DNA from 3 places in the Streptomyces sp. NBC_01089 genome. Region 1 is predicted to be linked to each of the others. Evidence: riboswitches for the same ligand, from Rfam matches in the RefSeq annotation. Region 1 holds a riboswitch; each other region holds the start of a gene.
What was found. Region 1 has a riboswitch for cobalamin ahead of metE (5-methyltetrahydropteroyltriglutamate--homocysteine S-methyltransferase). Riboswitches for the same ligand answer to the same signal wherever they lie in the genome.
Positions count from the first base shown of each region.

Region 1 (7,708 bases):
TGCTCGACCGCCGATTCGACCTCCTGCCGTGCCTTGCCCGACACCAGGGGGCCGATCCCCACACCGTCGGCCAGGCCGTCGCCGACCACCAGGGCCTCGATCCGGCTCTTCAGTTCGGGCACAAGGGCGTCGTACGCCTCCGCGACGGCGATGATCCGGCGCGTCCCGGTGCACTTCTGGCCGGTGCTGCCCATCGCGCCCGCCACCAGGTCGGCGGCGGCCGCCGCCGGGTCGGCGTCGGGCAGCACGATGGCCGCGTTGTGGCCGCCGAGCTCCATCTGGACCTTGGCTCCACGCGGGACCGCTGCCGCCTGGATGGACCGGCCGACGGTCACCGACCCGGTGAAGGTCACGCCCGCGATCTCCTCGCGGGCCACCAGTGCCGCGCCGACGCTGCCGGGTGCGAGGAGGAGGTTCAGTACGCCGGCCGGCACTCCCGCGTCGGCCAGGACCCGGGCGAAGGCGGCGGCCACGGCGACGGTGTCACTGGCCGGCTTCCAGATGACCGCGTTGCCCCACAGCAGGGCGGGGGCGATCTTCCACGCCGGGATCTGCAGCGGGAAATTCCACGGGGTGATCGCCGCGACGATCCCCAGGGGGCGCCTGAGGGTACGGATGATCTCCTCGGGGTGGGCGGACGGGAAGGTGGCGCCGTCCGCCGCACGGGCCCGGGACGCGTGGTAGTAGAGGGTCTCGACCGATGCGCCGACTTCGGCACGGGACTCCGGGAGGGTCTTGCCCTCCTCGCGCGTCATCAGCAGCGCGATCTCCTCGGCCCGGTCCGCGAGCAGCGCGGCCGCCCGGCGCAGGACCAGGCCGCGCTGGATCAGCCCCTGCGCCGACCAGTCGGGCTGCGCCGCCTGCGCGGCGGTGACCGCCTGGTCCAGGAGCGTCTTGCCTGCCGTCCGGTAGACGGCGACGGCCCGGTCCGGGTGCGCGGGGTCGGTGCTGTGTGCCTCGGCCCCCTCGCCGTCCACCCACTCTCCCGCGACGAGATGCCGCAGCGTCGTCGGGCGGTCAGGGGTGTTCGGAATGTCCGGCACGGCGGAGCTCCTCGGTGTTCGACAGCGGCTTCGCCTCAAACGTTAAGCAGTCACCGGACACGAGAGAAGTATCTATTGCCTTTGCATTGATATGCTGCAAGTATCAATCGCATGGAGCTCCGTCAACTCCGGTACTTCATTGCCGTCGCAACGGAAATGAACTTCCGCCGTGCCGCCGAGCGGCTGCACATCGCCCAGCCCGCGCTGAGCCAGCAGATCAGCAAGTTCGAGAAGGAACTGCGGACGCCTCTGTTCCGGCGGACCACGCGCAGCGTCGAGCTGACCGAAGCGGGCCGGGTGCTGCTGGCTCAGGGGCGCCGGGTGCTGGCCGAGGCCGATCACGCGCTGTCCGCCGTCGGGCATGCCGCGCACGGCGACATCGGCCTGCTGCGGATCGGCTTCGTCAGCTCGGCCGCGCTGAGCATCGTGCCGCGCAGTGTGCTGGCGATGCAGCGGTCCTGGCCGGGTCTGCACCTGGAGCTGGCCGAGGCCACGACCGACGCGCAGCTGGAGTCGATCGGCGAGGGCCGCCTCGACGTGGGAATCGCCCGCGAGATGGACGCGGCGGACGGTCTTGTCGTCCGGCGCATCCACCGCGAGCGGCTCGTCGTCGCCGTGCACGAGTCCCACCGGCTGGCCGGCCGCGGCTCCGTGGAGCTGGCCGACCTGGCGGGGGAACCCTTCCTCACCTTCCCCCGGCACCAGGTGTCACGGTTGTACGACCACATCGCCGCGCTGTGCCATCACGCAGGACTGCGGCTCGAAACCGCCCAGGAGGCGGTGCAGTTCCCGACCCTGCTGGGGCTTGTCGCCGCCAACACGGGCGTCACCATCGTTCCCGACTGCCTGCGGGTCCTGCGGCTCCCCGCCCTGCGGTACGTACCGTTGACCGACCCTCTTGCGTATTCCACGGTCTCCGCCGTGTGCCGCGCGGACCGGCAGGACACTCCCTCGGTGCGCAACTTCCTTGCCACGGTGGCGGATCTGCGGTTCGGCGACCTGTGAGCGGGGCGGTCCTCAGGCGTCCGCCACCCAGCTGCCGTGGAAACCGAGCGGCACCCGGCCCGGCAGCTGGATACGGGCCTGCGGGTGCCCGGTGAAGTCCTGCGCGGAGAGGATCACCAGGTCGGTCGCTCCGCGCTCCGGGTCGTTCACATAGGCCAGGACGTACCCGTCGTCCTCGTCCCGTGCGCCCCGGCGCGCCACGAAGACCGGCTCACTGACGGCGGCGCCCCTCGGGAAGCGGTGCACCTGTGTGCTGCCGCGCAGCATGTCGTGTTTCACCAGGCAGTTGGTGAATGTGTCGTCCGGCGGTACCCCGTCGACCGTCTCGTACGCGACCCACATCTCGGCGGCACTGGCGGTGTAGGCGAAGCGGTGCCTGCGGGACACCAGCGATTCGTTGATCCGGGGGAACTCCTGCGGGCGGTCGTCGAGCCGGGTGGCGGCCACCCGGCCGCTGCCCGGATCGACCGTCCACCGGTTGACCGTGGGGGTGCCGGTCGCGGAGGGCCCGCCGTTGCCCCGGCCCGCCGCATAGAACGGGGCGGGCATCGAGGTGAACTCCAGCACCACGGTGTCGCCCTGGTCGTACGCGTTCAGGGTGTGCGAGTAGTAGACCGGGTCGATCTCGAACCACCGTGTGGCGCCGCCCGTACGGGGCAGCAGGCCAAGCCGCATCGGGTGCTTGTCGTTCCAGCGGTACGGCACGGCGGCGCCCGCCCCAGCGGCCGCCGCGTCGAAGGTGACCGGCACATCCACGATCACCACATACGTCCCGGTGAGCGCGAAGTCGTGCATCATCGGAGCGCCGGCCACCGGGATCCTGGTGGACCGCGCCACCCGGCCGGTCCGGTCGATCATGATGTGCCGGACGTGGTCCCACGTCGGGTAGTACGCCACCGCGTGCAGCTCGTCGGCCGCCGCGTCGTATTTGGTGTGCGCGGTGAAAGCGCCCTCCAGCGTGGACCGGAAGTCGTACGGGCGCACCGTGTTCAGCTCGCCGTCCAGTTCGTACGGCAGCGGTCCGCTCTCCTGGAGCGCCAGGATGCGTCCCTTGTACGGGATCACGTGCGTGTTGGCGGCGAAGTCGTCGGGCGGCACCTCTCCCCGGTACTTCTCGCCCAGCTTCTTCGCCACCTGGGAGGAGCGCACCCAGCGATTGCGGTACCACTCGGCCCGCCCGTCGCGCAGCCGCACCCCGTGGACCATTCCGTCGCCCAGCATCCAGTGGTGGGCCCGCGGGTCCTCGATGCCGAGCGCGTTGGGTCCGGTGCGCAGATAGCGGCCGTCCAGGTCGCGCGGCACCCGGCCGGTCACCGTGAGGCCGTACTCGGTCAGTTCCTCGGTGACGGGCGCGAACGCCCCCTCCAGGAAGGGGAACGACCGCGCCCCCTCCCCCGGCGCCGGGTCCGCCGTGGACGCCAGGTCCGCCGCGGACGCCGACGAGACGCAGGGGCCGAGCCCGAGACCCCCGACCACACTCCCCGCCGCCGTGAGCGCCGCACCCTGCAGAATCCTCCGCCGCGTGTGACTGGCCATCCCGCTCTCCCCCTTCGTGGCCGACGGCCGGCAGCGGTCTGCCGGATCTTCCGTCGGTGACAGGGAAAGCCTGCTCCGAACAGCGCCGCGCGTCAGGAGGCTTGGGACCCGGATCCATGGTGGTGCCCGCACCACCCCCGTGTTGGACATGACCGCGGATCAAGTTCACTATCGTCCCATAGCGTTGAGACCTGAGGGAGAGATTCCGTTGCCGTCACCGGACGAGTGGATGAGCCACACCGACGCGCGTGCGCCGATCGACCTGCGTACCGACCGGGCCCATCCAGCCCGTATCTACGACGTCTTCCTGGGTGGCAAGACGAACTACCCGGCCGACCGGGCCATGGCCGCGACCGTGGCGGAGAAGATGCCGTCGGTCCAGCTGGCCGCCCGGCTCAACAGGGAGTTCGTCCTGCGCGCCGTGCGGTATCTCGCCGGTGAGGCGGGCATCCGGCAGTTCCTCGACATCGGCACGGGCATACCGACCTCACCCAATCTGCACGAGGTCGCGCAGGAGACCGCGCCGGAATCCCGGGTGGTGTACGCGGACAACGATCCGATCGTCCTCGCCCACTCCCGGGCCCTGCATATCAGCAGCACGGTCGGCCGTACCGCCTATATCCAGGCCGACTTCACCGATCCGGAGGCGATCCTGGCCTCCGCCGAACTGCGCGACACACTCGACCTCGGGCAGCCGGTGGCCCTGACGATGGGCCTGCTGCTGCACTGGATCGACCCGAAGGACGAGCCGCATGCCGTCGTCCGGCGTCTGATGGACGCCCTGCCCGTCGGCAGCTGTCTGGTGATATCGGTGTTCGCACGGGAGCTGGCGGGTGGTTCGGCCACCCTGCAGGACGATTTCGCGACCGAGGGCACGGCTCTGCGGCCCCTGACCCGGGACGAAACGCTGCGCTTCTTCGACGGCACGGAGCTGATCGATCCGGGTCTGGTCGCACCCCACGCGTGGCGGCCCAGTACGGACGTACCCGAGATCGGCGATCCGGCCGCCGGGCCGGACGCCGCATCGGCACCGATCTGGGCGGGGCTCGGAGTGAAGAAGTAGGGCGACCCGGGAGCCCCGCCCGCCCCCGCTCCGTCCCCGCTCCGTCCCCGCTCCGTCCTCAGCTGTCGCAGGTGCCCCGGTCCGTGGCCTCCAGGGCGAAGTCAGCCACGAGGTTCTGCTCGTCGACCGCGAACCGGTACCGCTCGTCCTGGGTGCCGCCGGGGACGGGGGTCTCGAAGATGTAGTCGCCGACCTTCGTGAGCCGGGGGTAGGCGGCCTTGACCCGGTCGAGGCCGGTGCCCATGGTGATCCCTTCGGGGGTGCGGATCAGGTTCGTCCCGGTGATCACCACCACGCCCTTGTGCGGCTCGACGAAGACACCGCCGCCGAGGTTCGGCTTTCCCTCGCTCGCGGCGAGGCGGTAGAAGTCGCAGCCGGGCGTGGTCTGTTTGTTCACCAGCAGGCCGGTCTTCTCCGCGTCGCTCTCGGACTGCCCGAGCCGGAGTCCCTTGTAGCCGCCGGGACCCAGCACACCGCCGGGCGCCGCGGACGTCCCGCTCGCCGCGGTGGCCGTGGCGGTGGCGAGGGTGCCGAGCAGCAGGAGGCCGGCTGCCGCCGCTGTCGCGGCCTTGGTGAGGCGCTTCATCATGAGTGCTCCGTCCTTCTCGGGGCGCGGGCCGCGCTCTGCCGCACGGCCGCGGCGCCGGGGGCCTGGGGTGGCCCGTGCCTGTGCAGTATGTGCCCGGTTGATCACCGGATAGCGGCATTTAGGCCATCCGGACCCGGAGGGCCGGTGTCTCACGCCGCGGTCCACGACCGGTCCGCGATGTGGGCGGATGTCTCCACGGAGAGACATCTCGGCCTAGGCTGGCGGGTGCAACTGGTTCGCCCCGTCCGCCAGGCGGGATGCGTCGTAAGAGGGAACCCGGTGGAAATCCGGGACTGCCCCGCAGCGGTGAGTGGGAACGACCGCCGTCATACGCACTGGGCCCGGCCGGGTCTGGGAAGCGACGGCCAGTAGGTGGATGCCCTTCCGGGTGCCCGCGCCCACAAGTCCGAAGACCTGCCCGTTGCCCGTACGTGACCGATCGCGTGCGGACATCCCGGTGACCTCGTGGGCGGGTCGACGCGTATACCGGCGGACAGCCGTGCCTGGTGGCACGCGCGGACCGCCCGGTTCCGTCATCCCTTCGCGCTCGCGTCCCGTCCCCGGGATCTCAAGGAGTCATCTCGCGAAGGAGATTTCCGTGACAGCGAAGCCCGCAGCCGCGGCAGCACGGGCCACCGTGTACGGCTACCCCCGCCAGGGCCCGAACCGGGAACTGAAGAAGGCCGTCGAGGGCTACTGGAAGGGCCGCGTCAGCGCCGACGGCCTCCGGGAGACCGCGGCGGCTCTGCGCCGGTCGAACTGGCAGAGCCTGGCCGACACCGGCATCCAGGAGGTGCCGACCGGTGATTTCTCGTACTACGACCATGTCCTGGACACCAGCGTCATGGTCGGCGCTGTCCCCGAACGGCACCGCAAGGCGGTCGAAACCCACGCGCTCGACGGTTACTTCGCGATGGCACGCGGCACCCAGGACGTGGCGCCGCTGGAGATGACCAAGTGGTTCGACACCAACTACCACTATCTGGTGCCCGAACTGGGCCAGGACACCGTGTTCAGCGCCGACTCCACAGAGCAGACCGGGCAGCTCAGGGAGGCGCTGGCGCTCGGGCTCGCCGCCCGCCCGGTACTGGTCGGCCCGGTCACCTATCTGCTGCTGGCCAAGCCCGCGCCGGGCGTGGCGGCCGACTTCGAACCGCTCACCCTGCTGGACCGGCTGCTGCCCGTCTACGCCGAGGTGCTCGCCGATCTGCGGGCAGCGGGCGCCGAGTGGGTCCAGCTGGACGAGCCGGCCCTCGTCCAGGACCGCACCCCCGCCGATCTGAACGCCGCCGCACGCGCGTACCGCGAACTGGGCTCGCTCACCGACCGCCCCAGGCTCCTGGTCGCCTCCTACTTCGACCGGCTGGGTGACGCCCTGCCTGTGCTGGCCAAGGCCCCGGTGGAGGGCCTGGCGCTCGACTTCACCGGTACGGCCGCGGCCAATGTCGACGCGCTGGCCGCTGTCGGCGGGCTGCCCGGCAAGCGGCTGGTCGCCGGTGTGGTCGACGGGCGCAACATCTGGGTCAACGACCTGGAGAAGTCGCTCGCCACACTGGGGACCCTGCTGGGGCTGGCCGACCGGGTCGACGTCGCCGCCTCCTGCTCGCTGCTGCACGTCCCGCTCGACGCGAGCGCCGAACGGGATGTCGACCCGCAGATCCTGCGCTGGCTGGCCTTCGCCCGGCAGAAGACCGCCGAGATCGCGACCCTCGCTAAGGGGCTCACCGAAGGGACCGGCGCCATCGCGGCCGAGCTGGCCGCCAACCGCGCCGTCCTCGCCTCCCGGGCCGCATCGGCGATCACCCGCGACCCCGCCGTACGGGCCAGGGCCGCGGCCGTGAAGGACGCCGACGCGCACCGCCCCCAGCCGTACCCCGAGCGGGCCGCAGCCCAGCGCGCCCACCTGGGGCTGCCGCTCCTGCCGACCACCACGATCGGCTCGTTCCCGCAGACCACCGAGTTGCGTACGGCGCGCGCCGGGCTGCGGAGCGGGCGCATCGGCAGTGCCGGTTACGAGGAGCGCGTCAGGGCCGAGATCCAGCAGGTGATCGCCTTCCAGGAGGAGGCGGGGCTGGACGTCCTGGTGCACGGCGAGCCCGAACGCAACGACATGGTGCAGTACTTCGCCGAACAGCTCACCGGCTATCTGGCCACCCAGCACGGCTGGGTCCAGTCGTACGGGACGCGCTATGTCCGCCCGCCGATCCTCGCCGGCGACATCTCCCGGCCGGAGCCGATGACGGTGCGCTGGACGACGTACGCCCAGTCGCTGACCGGCCGCCCGGTCAAGGGCATGCTCACCGGCCCCGTCACCATGCTCGCCTGGTCCTTCGTCCGCGACGACCAGCCGCTCGGCGACACCGCACGCCAGGTCGCCCTCGCCCTCCGCGACGAGGTCAACGACCTCGAAACCGCAGGGACTTCGGTCATCCAGGTCGACGAGCCGGCGCTGCGGGAGACGCTGCCGCTGCG
Region 1 covers NZ_CP108660.1:456,905-464,612, forward strand. The annotation lists gene OG510_RS02050 (aldehyde dehydrogenase family protein) at 1-1,043, opposite strand, end outside; gene OG510_RS02055 (LysR family transcriptional regulator) at 1,155-2,048, shown strand; gene OG510_RS02060 (carotenoid oxygenase family protein) at 2,061-3,584, opposite strand; gene OG510_RS02065 (SAM-dependent methyltransferase) at 3,814-4,647, shown strand; gene OG510_RS02070 (hypothetical protein) at 4,706-5,236, opposite strand; cobalamin riboswitch at 5,452-5,673, shown strand; gene metE (5-methyltetrahydropteroyltriglutamate--homocysteine S-methyltransferase) at 5,835-7,708, shown strand, end outside.

Region 2 (7,708 bases), 6.2 Mb from region 1:
GCCCCTCTGGCCCTTCTGCCCCGCGTCCATCGGATGCTTGACCTTCGACATGTCGGTCACCAGGTCGGCGAAGTCGAGCAGCGGCTGCGGCGCGTTCCGCCCGGTGATCACCACATGCTGGGTGCCGGGCCGGTCCCGCAGCACGGAGACCACCTCGTCGGTGTCCACCCACCCCCAGTGCATCGGGTACGCGAACTCGTCGAGCACGACCAGCCGGTAGCTCTCCGCCGCGAGATCACGCTTGACCTGCTCCCAGCCCTCGCGGGCGGCCTCCTCGCTGGACTCGATGTCCCGCTGGACCCAGGACCACCCCTCGCCCATCTTGTGCCAGGCGACCGTGCCGCCCTCACCGCTGTCCCCGAGCACCCGCAGCGCCCGCTCCTCGCCGACCTTCCACTTGGCGGACTTCACGAACTGGAACACCCCGATGGGCCAGCCCTGATTCCAGCCGCGCAGCGCGAGCCCGAAGGCCGCGGTCGACTTCCCCTTCCCGATGCCCGTATGCACCATGGTCAGCGGCCGGTTGCGGCGCTGCCGGGTGGTGAGCCCGTCCTCGGGCACGGTGGCCGGCTGTCCCTGCGGCATTACGCTGCCCTCCTCGATGACGTGCTCTGTACGTCCTTGACCAGCCCGGCGATGCTCTCGGCCCGCAGCTCGTCCAGCGTCACCGCGGTACCGCCGAGCCGCTGCGCCAGTTCTCCGGCGAGGCCCAGCCTGACCGGACCCGTCTCGCAGTCCACGACGACCGAGGCGACACCCTCCGCCTCGTGCAGCCGCGCGGCGCGCGCGGCCAGCGCCACCGGATCCGGGCCGCCGGTGGCCCGGCCGTCGGTGACGACCACGAGCAGCGGCCGGCGCGACGGGTCCCGCATCCGCTCGACCCTGAGCACCTCATGGGCCTTCAGCAGCCCGGCGGCCACCGGGGTGCGCCCGCCGGTCGGCAGGGTGTCGAGCCGGGCTGCCGCCGCGTCCACCGAAGAGGTCGGCGGCAGCGCGATCTCCGCGTCCTTCCCGCGGAAGGTCACCAGGCCCACCTTGTCGCGCCGCTGATACGCGTCGAGCAGCAGCGAGAGCACGGCGCCCTTCACCGCGCTCATCCGCTGCCTGGCCGCCATCGACCCGGAGGCGTCCACCACGAAGAGCACCAGATTGCCCTCGCGGCCCTCACGGGTGGCCTGCCGCAGATCGTCCCTGCGCACCACAAGACCGCGGCCCGATCGTCCGCGCGCCCGCTGATGCGGCGCGGCGGCCTGGACCGTCGCCGCCAGATGCAGCTTGGTGAGGGCGCCCTGCGGCCGGCGCGAACCGGTGGTGCGGCCGTGCTCGGTCCTGGCCCTGGAGCGGCGCCCGGCCGCCCCATCGCCGAGCCCGGGCACGCTCAGCATCCGGGTACGGAACGGCTCGGCCGCCTTCGCCGCCGCCTGCTCCCCGCCCCCGCCCGGCGCGGCGGGGGCGCTCTCGCCCGGCTGCTGCTGCGCGGGCGTGTCGGCCCCGTCACCCGCGGGTTCCCGCTGCCGCGGCGTGTCGCCGGGTCCGCCGTCGCCGTCACGCTGCGGCGGCAGCCCGCCACCGCCACCGCCGTCAGGCCCCGGACCGTCGTCGTCCCCGCCGTCGCCGTCCCCTGAGGACTCCCCGGCGGACTCGTTCAGCGTGTCGTCGAGCTTGTCCTCGTCGAGCCCCGGCGCGTCGAACGGATTGCGCCTGCGCCGGTGCGGCAGCGCGAGCAGCGCCGCCTGCCGTACGTCGTCGGCCGTGACGTCCGAACGCCCCGCCCAGGCGGCCAGCGCGGTCGCGGTGCGCGCCATCACGATGTCCGCGCGCATCCCGTCCACCTCGAAGGCGGCACAGGTCGCGGCGATCTGCCGCAGCGCGGGATCACCGAGACGCACGGAGGGCAGCAGCGCCCGCGCGGCCACGATGCGCGCCCGCAGCTCGCTCTCCTCGTCCGCCCAGCGGGCGGCGAACCCGGCGGGGTCGTCGTCGTACGCGAGCCTCCTGCGCACCACCTCGACCCGCTGGTCCGGGTCGCGCGAAGCGGCGACCTCCACGGTCAGCCCGAAGCGGTCCAGCAACTGCGGCCGCAGCTCGCCCTCTTCGGGGTTCATCGTGCCGACGAGCAGGAACCGCGCGGCGTGCCGTACGGAGACGCCCTCGCGCTCCACGTACGAGGCACCCATGGCGGCGGCGTCGAGCAGCAGGTCCACCAAGTGGTCGTGCAGCAGGTTGACCTCGTCGACGTAGAGGATCCCGCGGTGCGCGTCGGCCAGCAGCCCCGGCTCGAACGCCTTCACGCCGTCGGCCAGCGCGCGCTCGATGTCCAGCGCGCCGACCAGCCGGTCCTCGGAGGCGCCGACGGGCAGTTCGACCATGCGCGCGTCGCGTGACACGCCGTCGGCGGACTCGTGCGGGCCGTCGGGACACGCCGGGTCGGGCGCGCCGGGGTCGCACGAGAAGCGGCACCCCGGGACCACCGGGACAGCGGGCAGCAGCGCGGACAGGGCCCGCACCGCCGTACTCTTCGCGGTCCCCTTCTCACCGCGCACGAGGACGCCGCCGACTGCCGGGCTGACCGCGTTGAGCAGCAGCCCCAGACGCAGGTCGTCCATGCCCACGACAGCGGTGAACGGGTAGGGCGTGGTCACTTCGGGATCACTCCTTCGGATGCTCGGGTGACAGGTTCGGGTTCGGTGACGGGCCGGCGTCCGGATCGCGGCGGTGCGCCCGGCGGTGCCCCCGGTGGTACGAAGGGGAGCCCCGCCGGAGCGCCCGACTCGATCAGCGCGAGCAGCCCGTCGGTGTCCGCGTGTTCCTCGATGAGGTCGCCCAGCCGGTCCAGCTGCTCCTCGCGGAGCACACCGAAGCTGGTGTCGGGAGCCGGTACGAAACGCCGTCCGGCGACAGCGGCGACCTCGCGCAGGAAGGCCCGCCGGAAACCGTCGCTCTCCAGCGATCCGTGCCAGTGGGTGCCCCACACGGAACCGGCGCGGCAGCCGTCCAGGAAGGGGGAGCCGCCCAGCACATCGGCGACCCCGTGGTGGATCTCGTACCCGTCGACACGCTCCCCGAGCGCCTCGCCGGCCGGCCGCGCCAGGGTCTTCTCCACGGCGAACCGCACCCGCACGGGCAGCAGTCCGAGCCCGTCCACGGACCCGGCGCGCGATTCGACCGTGTCGTCGATGTGCTCGCCGAGCAGCTGGAAACCGCCGCAGATGCCCAGCACGGGCCGGCCCTCGGCGGCCCGCCGGGCCAGCGCGGCGGCGAGCCCGCGCTCCCGCAGCCACTCCAGGGCGCGCACCGTGCCGCGGGTCCCCGGCACGATCACCAGATCCGCGTCCGCCAGCTCCTCCGCACGGTCCACGAACCGCACCACGACGCCCGGTTCGGCCGCCAGCGCGTCCACATCCGTGAAGTTCGACATCAGCGGCACGGCGCACACCGCGATCCGCAGCACGTCCTGCCCGTACGGCGCCGACACGGGGGGCTCGCGCACCGTGCCGCGCATCGACACCCGCAGCCCGTCCTCCTCGTCGATGCCGAGACCGTGCGCGTACGGCAGGACCCCGTAGGTCCGCCGCCCGGTCAGGTCCTGGAGCATGTCGAGGCCCGGTTCGAGCAGGGACACGTCGCCGCGGAACTTGTTGACCAGATACCCGGCGACGAGCGCCTGGTCGTCGGCGGCCAGCAGCGCCGTCGTACCGAAGAACGACGCGAAGACCCCGCCCCGGTCGATGTCGCCGACGACGACCACCGGGAACCGCGCGGCGCGCGCGATGCCCATGTTGACGATGTCGGTCCGCCGCAGATTGATCTCGGCGGGGCTGCCCGCTCCCTCGCAGATCACCGCGTCGTACGTGCTGCGCAGCTGGTCCAGACAGTCCGTCACCGTGCCGAGCAGCGCCTCCTGCCGGCCGCCGTGGTAGCCGCGGGCGCTCATCTCGCCCACCGGCTTCCCCATCAGCACGACCTGGCTCGACCGGTCGCTGCCCGGCTTGAGCAGCACCGGGTTCATCAGCGCGGTGGGCTCGACCCGCGCCGCCTGCGCCTGCATCGCCTGCGCCCGCCCGATCTCCGCGCCCTCGCGGGTGACGAACGAATTGAGCGACATGTTCTGCGCCTTGAAGGGGGCGACCTTCACCCCCCGGCGCACCAGCCACCGGCAGATGCCCGCCGTGACCACGCTCTTCCCGGCGTCCGACGTCGTTCCGGCCACCAGCAGTCCGCCACTCATCCGCGTACCTTCCTCACCACGAGAGCTGTCGCGAGCGCCAGCAGCGACACCCGGCGCGACAGCCGCACCGCGCGCTCGATGTCCGTGTGGTCCACGGGCCGGCCGCCGCCGTTGAGCACCGCCCGGTGCTCGGCCCGGCCGCCGTACGAGAGGGTGCCGCCGAGCCGTACGCCGATGGAGCCTGCGAACGACGCCTCCACCGGGCCCGCGTTGGGGCTCGGGTGGCCGCCCGCGTCCGACCGCCAGGCCCGGACGGCGCCCAGCGGATCCCCGCCGGCGATCACGGCGAGTGCGGCGGTGAGCCGGGCGCCCGGCCAGCCCGCCAGATCGTCGAGCCTGGCCGAGGCCCAGCCGTACCGCAGATACCGGGGCGACCGGTGGCCGACCATCGCGTCCAGGGTGTTCACCGCACGGAACCCGACGAGCCCCGGCACCCCCGCCAGCGCGCCCCACACCAGGGCGCCCACCACGGCGTCGGAGGTGTTCTCGGCCACGGACTCCACGACGGCCCGGGCGATCTGCTGGGCGTCGAGCGCCTGCGGGTCGCGCCCGCACAGATGCGGCAGCCGTTCCCTGGCCGCCTCGATGTCACCGGCGGCCAGCGCGTCGCCCACCGCGCGGGCTTCCCGCCCCAGCGAGGTGCCGCCGACGACGGCCCAGGTGGCGGCGGCGGTCAGCGCGACGCCTGCGGCGGCACGGCCGCGTACGGCACGTCCGGCCAGGACGGCGGCGCCCACCGCGCCCCCGGCGCAGACCGCGGTGTGCAGGACGCCCCACCCTCGGTGGTCGCGCCACAGTCGGCGCTCCACGGCGGCGGCGGCCCGCCCGAAAACGGCGACCGGATGTCCGCGCCGTGGGTCGGCGAGAAGGAGGTCTGCCAGGAGGCCCGTGGTGGCGCCGTACACGAAGACACGCTCGGCACGCATGGGGTCAGCAGGCCGGTACGCCTCGAAGGGCTCTCACAGCGGCCGCATCCGGGGCTCCGGGCGGTTCGGGCAGCAGGCGGCCGCGCATGGCGTAGTCCTCACTCAGGGTGTCCGCGCCCTGGTTCGACGTGACCGGCGGTGAGAGTTCCTGGCTCCCGGGGTGCGACCCCCGGTGACAGTGGCGGGACCGCGCCGGATTCGCACCGGACTTCCTCTCCTGCCGCCGTATTGGCCCCGGCAGTCCACCACGGTCGGCGAACACCCGTCAACTCACCCTTGACCTGCGGCGGGACAGTGTGCCGAGCCCCACACGGGCCCTGGCCGTCAGGCGACGATCAGATAGATCCCGTACGCCACGGCCGCCGCGCACAGAGCGAAGCAGAGGTAGGCCCCGGCCCGTGCGGCCGGTACCGGGCCACGGCCCGTACCGGCGGGTGTCGCGGCGGCGGGTGCGGTGGCGGTGCCTGCTTCCGGCGCGGGCTTGCGTGCCAGGCCCACCACGCCGAGCGTGAACAGGCCCACAAGACCGACGGTCGCCACCAGGCTGACGCCGAAGACGGTGCCGAGAGCTGCCCAGTCGATGTCCATGGTGCGGTGTCCTTCTCCTTCAGACCGTGGCGGGCCGGGTCGGCTCCGGTGCGGGGCCGCCCGGTGCGGGGATGGTGGTCCGCAGACCGTCGGGGACCGCCGCTCCGGCCGGCGGCGGGGTGACGGCCGCGATGGCGGTGGTGACGACCCCGGCGGGCTCGTCCGCAGCGGCGGGTTCGTCGGGGGTGACGCTGTGCCGGTCGACCGGTGTGCGGCGGGACAGCGACCAGATGACACCGGAGCCCGCGACCAGCAGAACGGCCACGGCCCCGATACCCCAGGGACCGCGGCCGGTCAGGAACTCGGCGCCCGCGCCTACGACCGCGGCGGCGGGCAGGGTCAGACACCAGGCGACGGCCATCCGGGTCGCGGTCGACCAGCGGACCACCCCGCCCTTGCGGCCGAGTCCGGCGCCCATCACGGAGCCCGAGCAGACCTGGGTGGTGGAGAGCGAGAAGCCGAGGTGCGATGAGGCCAGGATCACGGTCGCGGCACCGGTCTGGGCGGCGAAGCCCTGCTGCGGCCTCAGCTCGGTGAGCCCCTTGCCCATGGTCTTGATGATGCGCCAGCCGCCCAGGTAGGTGCCGAGTGCGATGGCGGTGCCGGCGGAGACGATGACCCACAGGGGCGGGTTCGAGCCGGGCGCGATGACCTTGCCCGTGACCAGGGCGAGGGTGATGACGCCCATGGTCTTCTGCGCGTCGTTGGTGCCGTGGGCCAGCGAGACCAGACCGGCGGACGCGATCTGGCCGGCCCGGTAGCCCTTGGCGGTGGACTTCTCGTCCGTACGGCGGCCGATCCGGTACGTCAGCCTGGTGGCCAGCAGCGCGGCGACACCGGCGACGACCGGTGCGGCGACCGCGGGGAGCAGGACCTTGGTGACGACCACGTCGCCGTTGACACCGGACGAGCCGACCGACATCAGCGTGGCTCCGATGAGCCCGCCGAAGAGTGCGTGGGAGGAACTGGACGGCAGACCGAGCAGCCAGGTCAGCAGGTTCCAGAGGATGGCACCGACGAGTGCCGCGAAGATCACCTCGGTGGTGATGCCCTGTTCATTGATGATCCCGCCGGAGATCGTTTTGGCGACCTCGACGGACAGGAAAGCCCCGACAAGGTTGAGCGCGGCGGACATGGCCACCGCGGTCTTCGGTTTGAGAGCGCCGGTCGAGATGGTCGTCGCCATCGCGTTGGCCGTGTCGTGGAAACCGTTCGTGAAGTCGAACACGAGAGCGGTAATGATCACGATCCCAAGGAGCAGGGTCAAGTGTTCCATTTACCTGGGCAATCGTTCGAGGTCATTGACGAGATGAACGTAGGCAACCCGGGTGAACGGAAGATGAACTGGGCCGGGCGCTGTGGTGACCCTGCCCGGACGCGCCCGTTCCGCCTTCCGCGGGGCGCTTCCCGCCGGGCGTGCTTCCCGCCGGGCGTGCTTCCCGCGGGGCGTGCTTCCCGCGGGGCCGCGGCGGCGTACCGGGGCGCCAGGGGGCCTGGCATCATCGCGTGGACCGGGCACCGGATGCCCGGGGCGGCCCCGGGCCGGCCGGGCGGGACAGATGTGATGGGGGAGAGGCAGTGGCGTCCGACGAGACCCATGAGCTGAGCGTCGAGGGGACCGGTCCGCTCGCGAGGGCCTGGCACGATGTCGTCGCCACCGCCCGCAGGACCGCGTCCGAAGGGCTGGTCGTCGGCACATCGGGCAATGTCTCGGTCCGCTGCGGCGAGCTGATCCTGGTCACGCCGAGCGGAGTGCCGTACGAGAAGCTCGGCCCGGACGACACGGTCGCCGTCGACCTGGACGGCCGCCAGGTGCTCGGCGAGCTGAAGCCGACCAGCGAACTGCCGCTGCACCTCGCCGTCCACCGCGCCACCAGCGCCACCGCCGTGGTCCACACCCACGCGGTGCACGCGACGGCGGTCTCGCTGCTCGTCCCCGAGCTGCCCGCCGTCCACTACATGGCCG
Region 2 covers NZ_CP108660.1:6,657,234-6,664,941, forward strand. The annotation lists gene cobO (cob(I)yrinic acid a,c-diamide adenosyltransferase) at 1-585, opposite strand, end outside; gene OG510_RS29895 (putative cobaltochelatase) at 585-2,642, opposite strand; gene OG510_RS29900 (cobyric acid synthase) at 2,639-4,228, opposite strand; gene OG510_RS29905 (cobalamin biosynthesis protein) at 4,225-5,154, opposite strand; cobalamin riboswitch at 5,276-5,417, opposite strand; gene OG510_RS29910 (hypothetical protein) at 5,479-5,742, opposite strand; gene OG510_RS29915 (anion permease) at 5,762-7,018, opposite strand; gene OG510_RS29920 (class II aldolase/adducin family protein) at 7,321-7,708, shown strand, end outside.
Region 2: linked by a shared signal. The riboswitch ahead of OG510_RS29905 (cobalamin biosynthesis protein) and the one ahead of metE (5-methyltetrahydropteroyltriglutamate--homocysteine S-methyltransferase) in region 1 are both predicted to bind cobalamin.

Region 3 (7,708 bases), 990 kb from region 1:
CGAAGCGGGACCAGGCCGGCTGGTCGAGTCCCAGCCGGCTCCGCAGCGACGCCACCTGCTCGGGCGTGCCGAGTTCACCGCGGAGCACGTCGGCCGTGTCACCGGGCAGCAGCGAACCGACCGCGAACACGGCGACCAGCACCATCAGGCACTGCACGACCGCCAGCAGTGAGCGCCGCAGGACATAGGCGCGCACGTCAGCCGAGGCGGACCCGGTCGAACCGGGCCCAGTCGTGCGAGTTGGGAGGTGCGGCACGCAGCCCCCGGACCGAGGGGCCGATCGCGTCGTTGGCGTCCGAGAACGCCCATACCAGCAGCCCGGACTCGTCCCGGGCGATCTTCTGGGCGCGCGCGAGCAACGCCAGCCGGTTCCGCTCGTCGCGGGTGGTGCGGGCGTGTTCGAGCAGCGTGTCGAACTTCTTCGACGCGTACTGCGTCTGGTTGCGGGCCGCCCCGCCGCGTACCCGCTGCTGGAGGAAGTCGGACACCGGCAGCGTGGACGTGGTGTTGAAGGCGGCGACGCCCTGCGTCCTGATCTCGCTGAAATATGTACTGGAGGCACGGGTGTTGGCGGTCAGCCTCAGCCCCACCTCACGCAGCTGGCGTGCCATCAGGTCCGCTGCCGTCTCCCAGGTGGCGTCGACGGAGCTGGTCTCCACGGTGATGTGCAGCCCCTCCGCGCCGGCCTCCTTCACCAGCCTCCGCGCCTCGCCGACGTCCCGTTCGCGGGGCTGGAGACCTTGCGGGTAGCCGCGCAGGCCCAGCCCGAACAGGTCGTTCCCCACCTCACCGTGCCCGGCCAGCGCGACCCGGACCAGCGCGGCCCGGTCGATCCCGAGCTGTACGGCCCGTACCAGCCGGGGGTCGTCGAAGGGCTTCCGGCCTATTCGCAGCAGCAGTTGCTGGGCGGTGGCCCGTTCGGCGGTCAGCACCCGCGTCGAGCCCTCCTTCTTCAGCCGGTCCACGGAGGCTCCGGCCATGTCGGATGCGTAGTGGACCTGCCCGGACAGCAGCGCGTTGAGCCGGGCCGACTCCTCGTTCGCGGGGACGATCTCCAGCTCGGCGATGTGCGGGGCGCCGTCCCAGTGGCCGGTCCAGCGCCGGTAGCGTGCGGTGCCGCCGGGTGTGAAGGAGACATAGGTGAAGGGGCCGGAGCCGACGGGCTTGCGGAAGTCCTTCGTACCGTCGGGGATGATCTCGGTGCCGGGGCCTGCGAAGACGGTGGGGAACTCGAAGTTCGGCGCCTTCAGGGCGAAGACGACGGACCGTTCGCCGTCGGCCCTGGTGGTGTGGAAGTCGATGGCCGACAGCAGCACCTGCGAGGGGGAGCCGGTGGCGGGGTCGGCGGCGCGGCGGTAGCTGTAGAGGACGTCCTTCGCCGTGACCGGTTTCCCGTCGTGGAACTCCGCCTTGCGCAGACGTATCCGCCACCGGGTGCCGGACGCGTCGCTCTCCCAGGACTCCGCGAGCCGCTCACGGACGGACATGTCGTCCGCGTAGGTGCCGAGGGTGTCGTACAGGGCCTTGGCGCGGGCCTGGTCGACGAAGTTCGGGGCGACGTGCGGGTCGAGGGTCTCCTGCGAGCCGCCGGCCGTGAACGCGGCGCGGAACCGGTCGCTCCCCCCGCCGTCCTTCGCGTCCGCACCACAGCCGGCGAGCAGCCCGGAGGACGCGGCAAGGGCCAGGGCGCCTCCGGCGGCCAGCACACTACGTCTGCCGGGGCTCGGCGGGCCGGCCGGCGCGGGCCGGTTGCCGGGTTCGGGCCGGTATCGCGGCTCCGTCCGGGCATGGGTCGTCACAGTCGATCCTCTCCGGGGTTTCCTCGCCCCTGCTGTCGGACCGGCGACGGGTCAGTCTCCTGGCTCCCGGATCATCGCTCCCCTCCGCCTTCCCGTCCGCGCCTGCGGACAGTGACGTACAGGAGGGTCGCTTCCCGGTCACAGTGGCGGGACCGCGCCGGACTCGCACCGGCTTCCTGATCCCCGTCGCCTCGTGCGCTCATTGTGTCGCACGGGCCGGCGGGGGCCGTAACCCGGCTCACGCGGACACCCTGGAACCCCCTGGAACCCATTCGAAATTAGGTTAGCCTACCCTTAACAAAGTGATTCCGGGGTGGTGTACGCCCACCAGGGCGCGCACCAGCCCCGCCCCCTCATCGGCTGGAGTGATACATGGCTGCCGGATCCACCACCGCACGCCCCGTCCAAGCGGCGTTCCGCGTCTTTCCCGTCCAGGTGGAACGAGCCGTCCGGCTCACCCCGCAGATGGCCAGGATCACCTTCACGGGCCCCACGCTCTCCGGTTTCCGGACCGGCAACCGCGACCAGCGCGGCAAGATCCTGTTCCCGGCCCCCGGCCTGACCGAGCCCCTCCTGCCCGAAGGCGCGGCCGAGAGCGGGTGGTACGCGGCCTGGCGGACGATGCCACCGGAGACCCGGCCCGTCCTGCGCACCTACACCTTCCGCGCGCAGCGCACCGATCCCGACGAGGTCGACATCGACTTCGCACTGCACGGCGACGGCGGCCCCGCCGGCCGCTGGGCCGCCGCGGCCCGTCCCGGGGACCGCGTCCTCCTCGTCGGCCCGGCCCGCGAGGACGCGGGCGGCGTCAACTTCCAGCCACCGCCCGGTACGCGGTCCATCGTGCTGGCAGGCGACGAAACAGCCCTTCCCGCCATGGCCTCGATCGCCGAAGGGCTCCCGCCGGGGCTGCCGGTCCAGATCTTCGCCGAGGTGGCCGGCCCGGCCGAGGAGCAGCCGCTCCCCGCAACCGCGCAGGTCACCTGGGTGCACCGCGGCCATGGCCCCTCCCCCCTGCTGGACGCCGTCCGGGGCGCCGTTCTGCCCGACGCGGCGCCCTACTTCTGGCTGGCCGGAGAAGCGTCCGCCATCAAGGAGTTGCGGCGCCACCTGGTGCGGGAGCGGGGTGTCGACCGCGGTTCGGTGTGCTTCCAGGGGTACTGGCGGCGCGGGCTGACCGAGGACCAGGACGACAGCACCGCACCCCCCTCCCCGTCGGACCCCGTGGACGACTGAGCGCGTCGACGCGCGCCCGGCGGCCTTCGAAGAGCCCTCCCGCTCCTCTTCGAAGGCCGCCGGCCGTCCCTCCGCAGTTCTCCGGATCAGGCCGGATCAGGGACCGCGCCCTGTCCGCGCGCCCCCGACCAGGCCGCCCACAGCGCCGCGTATCCCCCGCCGGCCGCGACGAGTTCGCCGTGGGTGCCGTGTTCCACGATGCGGCCGTCCGCCAGCACCAGTACGCGGTCGGCGCGTACCGCCTGAGTGAGCCGGTGGGCCACCACCAGTGCGGTGCGCCCCTCGAGTGCCCGCTCGGCCGCCGCCTCCAGGACCCGCGAACCCGCGCTGCCCGCCTCGGCGGTGGCTTCGTCCAGGACAGCGATCGGCGGGTCCGCGAGCACCAGCCGGGCCAGGGCGAGCTGCTGCGCCTGTACGGGGGTGAGGCGCAGGCCGCCCTGGCCGATCCGGGTGGCGAGACCCTGCGGCAGTGCCTGCGCCCAGTCCCGCGCGTCCACCGTCTCCAGGGCGGTGAGCAGTTCGGACTCGTCGGCATCGGGCCGGGCGAGCCGGAGGTCGTCGGCGAGTGAGCCGGCGAAGACATGCGTCTCCTGGTTCACCAGGGCCACCGTGCGCCGCAGCAGTGGGGCGGACATCGCGTCCAGCGGCACCCCGCCCAGCAGTACGCGGCCCTCGGTGGGCCGGTGGACCCCGGCCGCCAGCCTGGCCAGGGTGCTCTTTCCGGCGCCGGTCGTGCCGACCACCGCGACGCGCTCCCCTGCGGCGAGCCGGACATCGGCCCCGTGGAGCACCCGGTGGCCGGAGACATAGGAGTGGCCCACCCCGCGCAGTTCGACGGTGGCGCCCGTGGTCCGCGTGGTGTCCGCCTCGCCGGTGAGGGGCTCCGTCAGCTGGGCGAGCCCCAGGACGCGGGTGGCGGCGGCTCCGGCGGACTGCACCTCGTCGAAGGACGACAGCAGCCCGTTGACGGGGTCGAAGAGCCGGTGGAAGTAGAGAGCGGCGGCGCTGGCCGTACCGATGCCGACGTGATCCGTACGGACCAGGACATAGCCGACGACGAGCAGGGCGCTCAGTCCGGTCCACTCGGCGACGTTGAGCCGGCCGAAGAAGCGGGTGCCGATCCGGGTGGAGCGCAGCGCGAGATCCCGGGTGACGCGGGAGCTGTGGGCGGCCGCGGCCAGCCGGCCCGGCACCAGCCGGAAGGCGCGTACGGTATGGGCGCCGTCGACCGATTCCAGAACGGTCTGGGCCAACTCCCCCTGCGCGATCCGCTCGGCGCGCCGCACCGGGCGTGAGGTGCGCATCAGCCAGCGCACCGCCCACACTTGCAGGGGCACCGCGAGCAGCGCGGCCAGCGCGAAACGCCAGTCGAGCAGCAGCAGGGCGACCATGGTCAGCCCGATCTCCAGTACGGCGCCCACCAGTTGGGGCACCAGACTGCGTACGGCCTCCGCCAGCAGAGCCGTGTCGCTGCTGACCCGTGAGACCAGGTCGCCCATGCTGGAGCGCTCCAGGCGCTCCAGGGGTACGGCGAGTGCTCTGCCGAGGGCGCTCTCCCGGATATCGGCGAGCATCTCCTCCCCGCAGCGCGCCACCAGGGCGTCGCCCCAGCCGCTGAAGACGGCCTGGACCAGGCAGGCCGCGGCCACGATGATCACAGGTGCGGTGACCGCTGATGTGGTGTGCCCGCCCGATGCCACCAGGTCGACGACCCGGCCGAGTGCCCGGGGGATCACCAGTCCGCCGACGACCCCGATGACGATCAGCGCCAGGGCTGCGACCGGGCGGGCCGGTCTTGCGCGTATCCGGGTCAGCAGGTCGGCGCGTACGTCGGCAGCGGTGGCGGTGGGCAGCAGCTCACGCCGGTGTGTTCCGCTGTCGCCGACGCGATCGGTCGTGGGCGCGGTCATGCCATCACCGCCGCGTGGTAGGAGGGCTGTTCGGAGGTCAGTTCATGGTGGGTGCCGGTCGCTCCCACGGCACCCTCGGTCAGCAGGACCACCCGCTCGCAGCTCTGGAGCAGGATCGGACTGGTGGTCACGAGGACCGTGCTGCCCCCGGTCCGCAGGGCTTGCAGCCCGGCCGCGATCTTCGCCTCGGTCGCGGCGTCGACCGCGGTGGTCGGTTCGTGCAGGACGAGTACGGGCGGATCGGCGGCCAGCGCGCGGGCGAGAGCGACGCGTTGGCGCTGGCCGCCGGAGAGCGACCGGCCGCGTTCGCCGATCCGGCTCTCCGCTCCCCGGGGGAGGGACCGGACGACTTCGTCGGCGTCCGCCGCGGTCATGGCGGCGGCCACCCGCCCGGGCTGCGCGGCGACCGCGACGTTCTCGGCCACGGTGGCGTCGAAGAGGTCCGCGTCGTGGTCGGCGACCAGCAGCAGCCGCCGGGCGGCGTCGAGTTCGAGACCGGCCAGCGGGACCCCGCCCAGGGTGACGTCGCCGTCCTCCGGGACCGTACGCAGCGCGAGCACGTCGAGCAGGGCGGCCGCGACGGCCGGGTCCGGCGCGACGATCCCGACGGTGGTGCCGGGCTCGATCCGCAGATCGAGCTTCCGCAGCGGGCCGTTGCGTACTCCGGTGAGCTCAAGCGCCCCGGCCGGGAGCGGATCACCGGGCAGGCTGCCGCCGGTCACCGCGTACGGCTCGGCCAGCAGCGCCGCCATCCGGCCCGCCGAGCCGCGCGCCCGCGCCCGCAGGCTCATCGCGCCGCCGAACCGGCTGCTCGGTCCGATCAGGAACTGGGCGAGCCCCACGGAGGCGACGAACTCCCCGATGGAGATGGTGCCTTCGACCGCGAGCCGGGCACCGACCCACGTCACCAGAGCGAGGAAGAGCCCGTTGAGCAGCAGCGTCACGGAGTCGTACCCGGCGTCCCAGCGCGCGGCCCGCACGGTGGCTGCGAGCGCGCTGCGGCTGGCCGTGCGGTAGCGCCGCTGTGCGGCGGGCTCCACACCGAGCCCCTTGATGATGCGCAGTCCGCGTATCAGGTCGGCGGCCGTCCCGGTGGCCCTGGCCACCTGCGCCTGCTCGGCGCTGCCCCGCGCGCTGAGCGGTTTGGCGAGCAGCCGGGTGGCGGCGAGCAGGGGCACGAGTCCGATCAGCACCAGGAGGCCGAGCGGCACGGAGGTGAGCAGCAGGGCGACGGCGCCGAAGGCGAGAGCCGCGACCGCTCCCGAGCCGATGACCCAGGCGCGGTTGCCCAGACCGATGCGCAGGCTGTCCGACGTGGCGGTGCTCAGCAGTGAGCCCGAGTTGCGCGCGCCGTCGGCGAAGCCCCTCGGGTCGAGGATGCGGGCGACCGCGACCACCCGCAGGTCGTGGGCGGCGCCCTGGCTGCCCTGCCGGTTCCAGCGTCCGCCGAGCCGCATGGCGGTGGTCAGTACGGCGAACAGGACGGCGAGCAGCCCGATCCAGAGGGTCAGATCGCCCGGCCCGCCGCGGCGCACGGCGTGGTCGACGACAGCGCCGATGAGGACCGGGACGGCCGCTTCGCACATCTGGTGGACGGCGGTGAAGGCCGCGGCGCCGACGATCCAGCGGCGCCTGCGGAGGAACGCCCAGCGCAGTACGCCCTGTTCGGTGGGTTCGGGTCCCGGCACGGGTACGGGTTCGTCCCCGGCGTCCGGGTCATCCCGCGTCGCCGCGGTGGTCACCCTCTCCAGTTCAGCCTCGGCTGTGCGGGCCACCATAGGTCTCCCCAAGCTTGTTCATCGTCGTACCGGTGTCGTCGTACGGGTGTTGTACGGGTGTTGTCGTGCTGCGGGGTCGCGGTCCCGTACCGCGCGGTGTTCAGCGGCCCCGTCGGTACTGGCGGGCCAGCAGAAAGATCAGATAGAGACCGCCCACCGCGCCGGTGGCCACGCCCACCGGAAGCTCCGTCGGGAGCGCCCGCTGCGCGGCCAGATCGCTGACCGGCATGATCAGGGCCCCCATGGCAGCGGCGGGTCCGATGCCGACACCGGGCGCCCGGGTCAGCCGCCGGGCCAGCTGCGGCGCGGCCAGCGCGACGAAGGTGACCGGCCCGGCCGACGCGGTCGCCACCGCCACCAGGGCCACGGCGGTGACCACCAGTGTCAGCCGGGTGCGTTCCACCGAGAGGCCGAGTGCGTGGGCGCTGTCGTCGCCCATTTCGAGCAGGTTGCCGCCGCGGTTGAGCAGCAGGAGGAGCGGCAGCAGCACGGCCATGGCCGCCGCGAGCGGCACCACCTGGCTCCAGCTGCGGCTGTTGAGGCTGCCGGTGAGCCACACCTGGGCGGTCAGGGCGTCGTTGAGCGACGCCCTGGTCAGCATCCACTGGTTGAAGGCGGTCAGCATGCCGGTCACCCCGATGCCGACCAGGATCAGCCGGAACCCCTGCACCGAACGGTGCCGGAAAGCCAGCAGATAGACGGCGGTGGCGGTCAGCAGACCACCGGCCACCGCGCTCGCGGACACGGCCGCGGGCGAACCGTGCACGACCACGAGGCACACGACGGCGCCGGTGGCCGATCCCGTACCGAAGCCGATGACGTCCGGACTGCCCAGCGGGTTACGGGTGATGCTCTGGAAGACCGCACCGGCGGCGCCGAGCGCACCGCCCACCAGGATCCCGGTCAGCAGCCGCGGCAGACGCAGCCCGTCGACGACGAACCGGGTGGCGTGGTCCCCGCTGCCGAGCAGGGCGCGCACCACGTC
Region 3 covers NZ_CP108660.1:1,451,412-1,459,119, forward strand. The annotation lists gene OG510_RS06455 (ABC transporter permease) at 1-196, opposite strand, end outside; gene OG510_RS06460 (ABC transporter substrate-binding protein) at 198-1,799, opposite strand; cobalamin riboswitch at 1,852-1,980, opposite strand; gene OG510_RS06465 (siderophore-interacting protein) at 2,172-3,035, shown strand; gene OG510_RS06470 (ABC transporter ATP-binding protein) at 3,122-4,945, opposite strand; gene OG510_RS06475 (ABC transporter transmembrane domain-containing protein) at 4,942-6,723, opposite strand; gene OG510_RS06480 (FecCD family ABC transporter permease) at 6,824-7,708, opposite strand, start outside.
Region 3: linked by a shared signal. The riboswitch ahead of OG510_RS06460 (ABC transporter substrate-binding protein) and the one ahead of metE (5-methyltetrahydropteroyltriglutamate--homocysteine S-methyltransferase) in region 1 are both predicted to bind cobalamin.